DNA from 3 places in the Butyrivibrio fibrisolvens genome. Region 1 is predicted to be linked to each of the others. Evidence: riboswitches for the same ligand, from Rfam matches in the RefSeq annotation. Region 1 holds a riboswitch; each other region holds the start of a gene.

Region 1 (4,245 bases):
AAGAAGATATGCAAAGGAACATGAGGATTTTCAGGTTCTTGCTCATATTTATTTTGGATATGCTCAGCTTGATAAGACAATGGAGATGGTATCATATTTGAAATCTCTTTTCCCGGGAATCAAAATTGCCGGTTCCAGTTCTTGTGGAGAGATCAAGGATGGGCATCTTACAGATCGTTCTATTCAGATATCCATATCTTTTTTTGAAAAGACTAAGATTAAAACAATTATATATGATTGCAGGGATAGGAGCGAGTTTGATAACGGCATTCTCATGCAAGAAATGGTTGACAGCGATCCTTATGCAAAAGCTGTAGAAGTAATTGTTGCAACTCATTCAGGACTCCATGCTCAGAAATTTTTTGATGCTCTCGAAAAGTGTAATGAATCTGTGGCTGTATTCGGCGCAGCTGCTGCCAAGTATGATGATACAAGTGATACCTTTGTATTTAATGAAGATGGAATATCCCTATTTGGTATAGTATGCGTATTGTATTCAGGTGAGGACTTTCATATCAGTACAGCTTATGCACTTGGCTGGAAGGAACTGGGTCATTCGATGACAGTCACTAAGGCCGAGTCTGAGAAGCTATATGAACTAGACGGCGAGCCTGCTTTTAATGTATACAAAAAGTATTTGAAAATTCAAAATGACAGTTCTTTTTCCAGAAATGCACTGGAATTCCCGCTTATGTATAGTGAATATGGTGTTGACGTTGCCAGGATCTCTTTAAAATGTGCCAGTGACGGAACTCTCTACCTTGGCGGAGAACTAAGAAACGGTGATATAGTAAGACTTGGCTATGGTGATCCTGTAGCCATCCTGGACAGTGTATACGAAGCTCAGGACAAGATCAGATTATTCCAGCCTCAGGCGATATGGATCTATTCCTGCATGACGAGGATGAGTTTCTGGGGAGATGATATTGACTGCGAAATATCACCCTTTGATAAGATCGCTCGCACGTCCGGATTCTATACATTTGGTGAATACATAAGGATTGGCAAAAAAATCTATATCCATAATGCAACTCTTATTTCAATTGGTATGAGAGAGAACGCTCCTGCAGGAATCCCTGTAATGGCTCTTCCAAGGCTCACCCAGAAGAAAATGAGTGGTGAAATATCCATGGTTGAGCGCCTTGTAAGCTTTATTCAGGCGACAACAGGAGAACTCGAAAGACTTAACAAAAATCTTGCTCAAAAGGCACTAACTGACGATCTGACCCGAATATATAACAGGCGCAGGATAGAAGAAATAATGGAGAGCTTTATTGAAGAAGGTCGTCAAAGCCGCGATCAGATTTTCTTCCTGCTTATGGATATAGATTATTTTAAGCAAGTCAATGATACTTATGGACATGACACCGGAGATATTGTTCTTAGAAAGGTTGCAGGCATTCTTAAGAATTACATGAATGATGATTGTGTTCCCGGAAGATGGGGCGGTGAAGAGTTCATGATCGTAGCTCGTAATATCACCAAGACCATGGCTCTTGACCTTGCTGAGAGTATCAGAAGAGATATCTGTGATGAAGATTATGATCCGGTTCCGGAACTAACTGTATCTATAGGTATAGCCGGTATGTCTCCAAACGATAATATTCTGGAATTATATAAAAGGGTGGATAAGGCTTTGTACCATGCCAAAAAAACCGGAAGAAATTGTGTGTTTTTCAGCACTGACTGATATCTTTGGACAGATGGAAGGATTAATAGTTTTTGACATCTATCTTGTTATTTGCTGCTAAACTTATTCAATAGTTAAGACGAATTAACCCTTTGTTAGTGCTACAATATAAGGCTTTGTACATTCTGACCTGGGAAACTAAAGAAAACCGGTGGTCATTTTTTGTAAATATTACACAATAAAAAAATGCGGGATTTTCGCGTTTTTTGAAAAAAGGTGTTGATTTATTTAAAAAAATCTGTTATATTTTACTACGTTGAATCCACGAGATAATCTTTAGCAAAATAAGCGAAAGCTTATGACGCAAAGCTATAGGGCCTGTAAAATGGCAGCCAGTTGCACTGTACTTTAAATTCTTGCCGTCTGCTTTATGCAGACGGTTTTTTACTTGTTATTGTTAAAAAATAATCTTTTTTCACTCTTTCTCCGATATATTTATATGACGTAGGCGGTAAAAGGATTTTTATCGTTCTTAATATGATCATAATATTTTTATGAAACTCCCAGAACTAAGGATTGGCTTAGTTAGCACAGTATGAGAGTAAATAATAGTCTTAGGTCTAAGATCTTAAAGTCTATGCTTTGTCTTATAACAGTTATTATCATGACTGTTTCTTTTGCATTGCCGCAAACTATAAGATATTCCAAAGCTGCGCCTCCGGAAGCTGAAAAGCTTGATGATGAACCGGTAGAGGCGAATTTCTATGGAGATATAGCGCCATCTTCTGATATAGCTAATTACAAAAACGGAAAAATAGGGACAAGGACAGTTAAAGTTGGATATTTTATGATAGACGGCTTTCAGATGTATGATGAGAATTATGGATATTCCGGTTATTGCTATGATTATCTTCAAAAGATCCGAACCTATACCGGGTGGGATTATGAATATATAGGAGATGATGAAGATATAGCATTCTCTGATCTGTACAGGATGACTGTTGAGGGCGAGATCGACCTTATAGGCGGTATAACCTGGACACAGGAAAGGGCTGATAAGCTCATCTTTTGCAATGTGCCAATTGCTATGGAGTATACGACCATATTTGTAAAAAATGGCGATACAACTTTTCTTGCCGGCGATTATTCCAAATGGAGAGGCATAAGGCTTGGAATTGTCAGAGGGACTACATATGTTGACAAAGTCAGGGATTTTGCAGAATCGAATTATTTTACCTACAAGGGATATTATTATGACAGTGATGCAGATCTAATTGCTGCTCTTGAAAACGGCGATATTGATGCCTTTGTTTCCGGAAGTTCCCATAACTTTCCCGGAGTTTCAATTTTGGCACAGTTTGATCCAAGCTATTTGTTTTTTGCCACAGGACTTGATAATAGTGACCTCATGGACAGTCTTAATCATGCTCTTTCTCAGATAGAGACTGTTGATGCAGGCTTTAAAGAGTCACTTATGTCCAAGTATTATCAGGGCAACGGCACTAGTAATATTACATTCACATCCACAGAGAAACTCTATCTTGATTCTCTTATAACTAATAACAGAACCTTTACTCTTTTGGTCAATCCCGATAACTGTCCATTATCTTATCTCGATGAAAACGGTAAACCATCAGGTATCCTTGTAGATATGACAACTTCTATACTTGACAGTATAGGCCTTTCATATGAATTTTATGAAGTATCTGACAGATTTGAATATATAAATGCTTATAATGAGCAAAGAGCAGATATAGTGATCGACTTTATATCGGATTTTGGCCGGTCCGAAATGGGAGGATATTACGAGTGTGATTCCTATTTTGATACCTCTCTTGCCAGTGTCCATAATGATAAAGAATATTCTTATGATACGATCGTAAAAAGACATGGAGACGGAATCTTTAATGATAGTATACTTCAAAGCCTAAGCGATACTGATAATGTTGTATTCCTTGATTCTTTAGAAGCTACAAGGCGTTATCTTGTAGCTCATCCCAAAGCCTGTACAATGCTGCCCTTGGAAAGCGCAGTAGTGCTTGTCGGACAAGAAGAGACCAATGCACTTGTTGCTGAAGATATATCTTATAGAAATCTGCGCTTTTGCATGGCTGTTAACAGTAGCTGTGGCAATTTCCTTATAGGAATCTTTAATAAAGCATGTAACTCTTTTCCTCAGCAAAAAAGAGCTGAGATCATCAGCAGATATGATATTGACAATTACACACCGAAGACCTTTAGAGCCTTCATATATGATAACCCTATGTACGGCTTTGTAGTTATTGTTTCAGGTCTTGTCATCTTCTTTTTGGTGATCATAAATCATATTGGCAAAAGAAACAGACGTAAGGTTGAAGATCTTAACCAGAAGCTGTCTACAGCGCTTGATGGAGAAAAGAAAGCGTCTGAAGCCAAGAAGAGATTTTTCAGTAATATGAGCCATGATATGAGGACGCCTCTTAACGGGATACTGGGGCTTACCAGAAGCGTTATTCGAAATGGTATAAATTCGGTAAACAATCTGGATTATCTGTACAAGATAGAAGACAGTGCCAATTATTTGGAGCTGCTTATCAACGATTCACTTGCAATGAGTAATCTGGGAAGAGTCGAGA
Region 2 (4,245 bases), 730 kb from region 1:
TTGGGTTCCGGATCAGGTTCCGGCCCTTCTCACTAGAAAAAACGATCATGGCTGACATCCATCCCCTAAAACCCACCTTTCATCAGAAAACATGCAAATATATCCCCATCCCGTGGTATCATTCATATATGCGTTTTAATGGAGGTCAGTGACAAGTATGAAAAGAAAAATAGTAGTAGCATGTATCCTCGCGCTCACACTTACAGGATGCGTCAATACGGATCTGTCGATGAATGACGATTCTACTGAGGAAGCAAGCAAAGAGAATGCAGCAGGTGAAGAGGATAGCAAGTCATCAGATGATCCATCTGATAAAAAAACAGAACAGACTGATGAAGAGGAAGATGAGACTTCCGAAGAGACAGATGAGGCAGAAGAATCTTATTCAGGCGATGGGTATCAGGTAGTAGCATTTGATGAAAACTCCATGAAAGTAACCATGGAGCCATTTGGCGAAGTTGAACTCATACCGCTTATCGATAAGGACGCAGGCAAGTGGTCTTCATTCAAGATAATGCAGGACGATACAGAACTTGCACAGGTGTATTATTCCCGTTATCACTCTCCAAAGGAAGATGATACATATTATGATGAGATTAGTGAAGTTGGAATATGCGACATCAATTTTGATGGTATCTCAGATGTAGTTGTAGTCGGAGATACTCAGGAAGGAGAGATGATCCAGATCTGTACCGGAGAGTATGAGGATTATAGTGATAGTTATAACTATAATACTTTTAATAAACCTGAAGCTATTGAGGACTATTTTGGAAGTGACTTTTCAGCAGCTGCAACTATAGCTTTTCTGACAGATGGACATCCCGATGGACAGTTCGACTCATATCAGGAAGCATATGAGATGATCGCCAGCAGATACTGCTTCGGCCATGACTATGCAGATTATGAGTATAAACTCATATACTTTGATGATGATGACGTTCCGGAGCTTGTGATCGATTATCCGGGCTACAGTGTCAGCATGTATACCTTCGCAGATGGAAAACTAATACTTTCCATAGATGACTGGGGCTACGGCGCAGGCGGTAACGGTGGTTACGACTACTATCCTAAAGCAGGTCTTGCAGTAAATTATAATACAGATTATGCTGGAGCAATTCTATATACCTATTACATGAAGATGGATGAAAACTACAAAGTCTCGGTGGCATATTCAGAGAAATACTATAACTATGAGGATAAAGATGGAGACGGAGTGCCTTCAGATGATGAACTTGATGATTGGTCTGAAGATTATGAAGGCAAAACAGAGTATGAGTGCTACACAGGTGAAGACCTGACACAGGACGAGATCGTAGACAGGATCAGTGATCTGGTCAAAGGAACCGGAGATGAGATAGATGGTCTTAGCGGCGATGAAAACCTGATAGAGCTCAATGATGAACTGACAGCACCTAGCTGGAAGGTTACAAAGCTTGAAGGAGAGGAAAACAGTTTTACTGTAGGCGGAGAGGAATTTGAACTTTCGGTAAATGTACCCGAGGAGTATTATAAAGAATTCATTCTTTCAAATGGCGACTCCCAGTACCAGAAAAAAATATTATGTAATACTGAAAACATGTTTTTAATAGAAAAAGCAAATGGAAAGAGCTATCTGTACATAAACATATTAGACGAGGGTAACAGCGACACATTGTATGTATTTGATCTGAACAATACCAAGATAAGCGAACCACGCATATATGAAGATTACTCTTTGTTCTATAATGACATCACAGATGCAAACAGTTTTGTACTTCTTAAAGCTGAGGATATCTTTGGCAGGTCTGTAGTTAAGAAGACTTTTACAGTTGGATTTGACGGCATGCCTGTTAGCGTTGATAAGTTTGAGTACTACGTAGGCATAGATTCTATCAATCCCGGCAATCCTGTTGGACAAACAGGTGAGACTATCGTGACCAAAAAGGAGATGACTTTAGATTCATCTGACGATATTGACAGTGAGTATTATTGGACCGAAAAAACTATTCCTGCAGGATCAAACCTTACACTGTACAAAACAGACGGAGAGACATATGTCGATCTTATCACCGATGATGGAGTAGGCGTCAGATTCAATATAGAAGATGGCGTTATATGCGGCGAGTATACAGTAGGTGACTTTGAGGATGTTCCGATGTTTGGCTGAGGAAGCGCCATGAACATATTGACATGACAGAAGGAAATAATTATACTTGAGTTTAACTAAATAACGATTACATATTTACGGTAAAGCCAGAGCGATCTGGTGACACAAAGCTATAGGGACTCTCAGAGTCAGCCAGTTGCATGTAACACGAGTAATGGGCATTGCAGCTGTGCAGTGCCTTTTTTATTACCTTTTGGGAAAAGAGATAGAGGATAAATACATGAGAATAGCAAACTTCAAGATAAACAGAATATTGGCGATGCTCATTATTATAGGACTGATAAGTAGCCTGCCGGGATTAACACTTACCAAAGCCCATGCCAAGAGCGACATACCGGCTTATACAGGAAGTGCATCAGTAGTCCTAAACGGCAATATACCAACCTTCGCAGCATCCGATATCACCACAGTATCATACGAACAGTATGGAGCACTTGATAGCCTTGGAAGATGTACAACAGCTGTAGCATGCATAGGTCAGGACCTCATGCCTACAGAGCCCCGCGGATCAATCGGAACTGTAAAGCCTACAGGTTGGAATCAGAACAAGTACCCAGGACTCGTTGACTCAGATCCGCCATATCTCTACAATAGATGCCATCTTATAGGCTACCAGCTCACAGGCGAGAATGCTAATGAGAACAACCTTGTCACAGGCACAAGGTACATGAACGTTGATGGTATGCTTCCATATGAAAACATGGTTGCGAATTACATAGAATCAACCGGTAATCACGTAATGTACAGGGTTACACCTGTATTTGAAGGCAATAACCTCCTGTGTACAGGAGTTCAGATTGAAAGCTACTCCGTAGAAGATTCAGGACAGGGAATCTGCTTCAACGTATTCTGCTACAACGTACAGCCGGGAGTTAATATCAATTACGCAGACGGCAGCAACAGCGCTATAGACGGATATGTTCTTATACCAAATGATGTGACAGAAGAAGATGTAACCAGAAGCACTACAGACCAGACCACGCAGCAGTATAGCTACGTTGTTAATACAAATACTAAGAAATTCCACTATCCTACATGCAGCAGTGTCAGCGATATGAAGGAAAAGAACAAAATGTATTATGAAGGAACGAGAGATGAGCTTGTAAATCTTGGGTATGATCCTTGTAAGCGGTGCAATCCATGAGAATGAGTAATTAGATGATGATAAAGTGTAAATTAATCAACGCAATTAACTAAAAAATGCTATAATTATATACGGAGGAGCGATAGCTCCTCCATTTTGCATTTACAGATAAACTTACGAGGAAGAACATGACCATAAAAGAAGACGAAGAAAAATACCTCATGATTTTCTGATGTACAAACAATGAGGATTTCATATGATTACAGCAAAAGAAGTATAAGAAATAAATACAAAAGACATTTTGAGTGTAAATAAAAGTTTTCATAAGTATTATTTTATTTTGAATACTTTGCATGGATATTTCATATCTGATAATTACAAAATTGTGGCATCACTCGTATATTATCGAATGAGGAATTAGAGTATGGGCATACTAAGAGATGCAGCTGTCAAAATTGCTAAAGATACGTTTGTATTGTTCGGAACAAGCGCAATTATAGCAGCCAAAGATCAACATGATCGAAAAAAGGAAGAAGAATCTGAAAAAAAGGAGGAGAAGATCAATAAAAGATTTAAATTGACTTCCTTTTTTAGCAAATATAAAAACCATTTATTAGCTATTTGTCATGAGAATGATGAAGATACGAAAACTTATGTGTTCTCAACTGCAGATAATAAGATAGAATTCTTTACAAGCTGCCCAGATAATTTCAATGGAATATTATTTTATGATTATGATGAAAATGTGATTGGTAGCGTGGTACTTGATAATCCTGATAAATCGGGCTTTTTATTTCACAAGAAGTATTCGCGGAATCTTATTTTATATATTGGAAAACGGCAGGTAGGAACAGTGGAGATTGTTATAGTTGGGAAAAGTAAGAGAATAAAGGTTCATTCAGATTTGTGGGATGTATGGCTAAACGCTAGAGATAGTTCCTTTGAGTCAGAGAAAGAGTTTAAGATAAAGCCAATGGATCTTTTTTCGAAGACAGCCTACCAGATTGGATTTAAC
Region 3 (4,245 bases), 2.0 Mb from region 1:
AAGGCGAAATGAGAACATTAAACTCATTCCGCCTTTTGACATTTTATATGCGCCATATAATCGCGCGTTTATTTATATATGATAAGACTTCAGCAAACAATAGAATTATTCAGTCGCAAGCTGGAAGAAATTCATCTTCTGGTTAAGCGAATCTGCAAGATCCTTAAGATCTGATGCTGAGTTACTGATAAGTGCAAATGTAGCATTGAGTTCTTCCATAGAAGCATTGGTCTCTTCTGTAGAGGCTGCGTTCTGCTGAGATATAGCAGAAAGCTCTGCAATAAGGTCGATGAGCTGAGCCTTGGAAGAGTTGAGCATATTAACCTTATCAGATATTGTCTGGGTGTTCTGCTCTACGCTGTTTACTCCTGTTACAACGCCGTCCATATCAGACTTTGTGCTTGTAAGCTGGGAGCTTTGCTCATTGAAGGCTGCATTTAGTTCTTCTATTATTTCCATACTCTTAGTAGAGTCTGTTACGAGATCTTCTACTATCTCATTGATAGTTGTAGCAGCTGTACTTGACTGCTGTGCAAGAAGACCTATCTCATTAGCAACTACGCCGAATCCCTTACCATAGTCACCGGCTCTTGCAGCTTCGATAGAAGCGTTAAGTGACAGAAGGTTGGTCTGGCTTGATATCTCAGTGATAGAGTGAGATGCATCAGCAATCTTCTTAACAGCGTTGTTGGTAGCTTTGATCTGAGCATCGATATCAAGCATTGAAGCCATAACAGTCTTGTTCTGTTCCATAAGGCCGTCGAGAGCTTCGACAGTTCTCTTGGCAGCAGTGAGCATCTGGGTTGTAGCACTTGAAAGGTCTTCTACGCTTACTCCGATCTCATCAATGCTATCACCCATTTCGTTAGTATTAGAAGCAGATGTCTCTACGCTTTCAGCCTGAGATACAGCACCTTTACTGATATCACCTACAGCTTCTGCAACCTGAGTTGATACATGTGAAGCTGTTTGAGCTGATGTAGAGAGGCTATCACCTGACTTTGTAACTTCACCCGAAAGTGCAAGTGTTGCAGAGATAACTTCGTTTAGCTTGTTCTTAAGACCGTCAGCACTTCTTACAATGTCACCAAACTCATCTTTACGACTAATATTCTTACTATCAAATGATGCAGAAAGGTCTCCATTGCCAAGCTTTTCAAGACCACTTACAACGTCTTTTACAATTTTCTTTGATACAAGAAGCATTGTTAAACCGATGATGAAGCTTATTAATAGTACAACTGCGCTCACAGCATTCATTTTCATTGCAGCAGAAGAAAGACTGGATTCCACATCTTCTGTAGATCTTCCTGCAAAAATCATTCCAACTACTGATCCGTCAGAGTTTCTGATAGGGAGATAATATGCATACCAGCTGTTGCCACCAATCTCAAGATCTGTAGAAAGGTATTCACTGCCACCGCTGATAACGGTACTGGTAACTGCTTCGGAGGCGGTTGTTCCTTCCATACGAAGGCCGGTATCTGCGTCAGTCAGAGTTGTTATCTTTCTAACATTTTGGAAGAATACTGTATAAGATATTCCGGTTTTTTCACTAAGTGAATCTAGCTGACTCTGAAATATGTCATGAATAGCTACGTCACCCTTCATAAGTTCATTATCACTGTTAAGTGACCAGTCGCCTGACCATTGACTTGCCATCTCGGATACTTGTAGTGCAGATATATGAAGTTCTTCGGCAAAAGAGTCGTAGTAGGCTTTTTTGACCATAGACACGCCTACAGCCGTTACAATAATAGACATAGCTATAAGCATAAGAAGAGCAGTACCGCACAATTTTCCAATAAAAGAGAATTTAGATTTCTTCATTTGTAACCTCATTCATAAAAATAAGCACGAAGGACCAATGTCTACGTGCTTAAATGTCTGAAAGTGATCACGATTTCAGATTCATATAAATGCAACTGGCTGACATTTCAAAGTCCCTGTAGTTTTGCGTCACAGACTTTCGTCTGCTTTGCCTTTGTTTTTGTTTTCGTTAACACACAAAACGAAATTATACATAGTTGCTATTTCATTGACAATATAAATAATCGACAAAATAAGTAATAGTATTTGATAAAACGTTTGGGAAAAATATATAATCGCATAGAAATCTTTTTTGTTGTAGATCAGCCCTATCAACGATTTTACCCACATGCCGACATGATGTATTATAAATCGTAGGCATTGAAGTGTTTTTGTGCCTAGAATCCTTATATAAATTTTGTAGATATATGAAGACATTAGAAAGAAAACGAGGTTAGCCATGGAATTTAATAATGTACCAACACCATCTTATATAATTGATGAGAAGAAGTTGAAAGAAAACCTTGAGATATTAAAAGATGTAAGTAAAAGAGCAGGTTGTAAGATACTTCTTGCCCAGAAAGCATTCTCTGCATTCTGCGAATATCCCCTTATTGGGAAGTATCTTGCAGGAGCAACTGCAAGTGGCCTTTTTGAGGCAAAACTTGGTCAAGAAGAAATGGGACTTGAAAATCATGTCTTCTCTCCGGCATATAAGGAAGACGAGATAGAAGAGATTGCAAGAATATGCGATCACGTGATTTTCAACTCTTTTGCCCAGCTAAGTAAATATGGAAAGATCGTAGCTGATATTCATCAAGATCAGAATGATAAATCTGGAAGAATCGAAGGAGCAACTGATAGTAAAGAAAGCACTAATGAGACTTCGAATCTAGGAATCGGCCTTCGCATAAATCCGGAGTGTTCCACGCAGGAAGATGCTATCTACGATCCCTGCGCACCCGGATCAAGACTGGGGATAACCTTATCTTCATTTGAAAAAGGCTTATCAGACTATAGTGATGTATTTAACTATGTTGACGGCCTCCACTTCCATACTCTTTGCGAACAAAATAGTGATGATCTTGAAACAACTCTGAAAGCAGTAGAAGAAAAGTTTGGTAAGTATCTATCACTCCCCCAGATCAAATGGCTCAACATGGGCGGTGGTCACCATATCACTCGTGCAGACTATGATAGAGAAAAGCTTATCAGTTGTATAAAAAATATAAAAGAAAAATACAATGTAGAAGTATATCTCGAACCTGGCGAAGCCATCGCCCTGAATGCCGGATATCTTGTAACTCAGGTTCTTGATATTGTAGACAACGATCTTAAGATACTGGTACTAGATGCATCAGCAGCATGTCATATGCCTGATGTTCTGGAGATGCCATATCGTCCTCCGCTTAGAGATTCAGGTGAGGCTTCTGAAAAGAAGTACACCTACAGGCTCTCTTCCTGCACCTGCCTTGCAGGGGATATTATAGGCGATTATTCTTTTGACCAGGAGATACAGATAGGAGACAGGCTGGTATTTGAAGATATGGCTATATACTCCATGGTCAAGAATAACACCTTCAATGGAATGTGCCTTCCATCAATATATGCCATGGATGAAACAGGTGACGTAAGACTTATTAAGAAGTTCGGCTATGAAGACTTTAAGATGAGATTGTCTTGATAACATAATAACTAACCATATGTTTGAGGATTGTTGGAGTTTTGTATAAATGTATCAATCTTCAAACACATATTTTTAAAACTTATAATACTTGGAGTTTGTCATGAAGAAATTAGAGCTTAAACAGTTTGATCTTGCGCAGATTGCAGACAGCGGTCAGTGCTTTAGGTGGACCAGAATTATGGAAGATGAGACAGGTGGTGCCACATCTGATATAGAATCCGGAAAGATTAAATACAGGATAATAGCATTTGGCAAGATCCTTAACATAGAGCAGGATATGACATCTGGCATTGTCACCATGGATTGCAGTGATGCAGACTTTGATAATATCTGGAAAGATTATTTTGACCTTGATACAGATTACGGCAAGATAATAGATCGTATTCCGGAGGATGACAGTTATTTAAAACGTGCTGCTAGTGCCTGCGATGGAATCCGTATTATAAGACAGGATCCTTGGGAGACCCTTATTACTTTCATCATATCTCAGAGGAAAAATATACCTGCCATAAAAGCATCTGTTGAGAAAATCTGTAAGGCAGCAGGAAGTGTAATAGGAGAAGCCGATGGAGAGAAGCTATACGCTTTCCCTACACCGAAGCAGCTTTCATCTTTATCTATGGATGACTTAAATGCCTGCAGCCTTGGCTACCGCGCCCAGTACATATATAAAGCAGCCCGCGCTGCTGTTGATGGAGTAGTTGATCTTGATAAGTGGAAGAGCCTTGGTGATGAAGAGCTTTTTGACA

Evidence for each region. A riboswitch is a leader RNA that binds a small molecule or an ion and turns the genes downstream of it on or off. The one in region 1 is predicted to bind cyclic di-GMP.
Region 2: another riboswitch for cyclic di-GMP. It lies ahead of I7804_RS15410 (DNA/RNA non-specific endonuclease); the one in region 1 lies ahead of I7804_RS12330 (ATP-binding protein).
Region 3: another riboswitch for cyclic di-GMP. It lies ahead of I7804_RS04030 (methyl-accepting chemotaxis protein); the one in region 1 lies ahead of I7804_RS12330 (ATP-binding protein).

What each region holds. Positions count from the first base shown of each region.
Region 1 covers NZ_CP065800.1:2,953,581-2,957,825, reverse strand. The annotation lists gene I7804_RS12335 (diguanylate cyclase) at 1-1,690, shown strand, start outside; cyclic di-GMP riboswitch class I at 1,959-2,034, shown strand; gene I7804_RS12330 (ATP-binding protein) at 2,226-4,245, shown strand, end outside.
Region 2 covers NZ_CP065800.1:3,684,024-3,688,268, reverse strand. The annotation lists gene I7804_RS15415 (hypothetical protein) at 158-2,146, shown strand; cyclic di-GMP riboswitch class I at 2,216-2,290, shown strand; gene I7804_RS15410 (DNA/RNA non-specific endonuclease) at 2,367-3,290, shown strand; gene I7804_RS15405 (hypothetical protein) at 3,655-4,245, shown strand, end outside.
Region 3 covers NZ_CP065800.1:986,321-990,565, forward strand. The annotation lists gene I7804_RS04030 (methyl-accepting chemotaxis protein) at 106-1,830, opposite strand; cyclic di-GMP riboswitch class I at 1,918-1,993, opposite strand; gene nspC (carboxynorspermidine decarboxylase) at 2,270-3,493, shown strand; gene I7804_RS04040 (DNA-3-methyladenine glycosylase family protein) at 3,597-4,245, shown strand, end outside.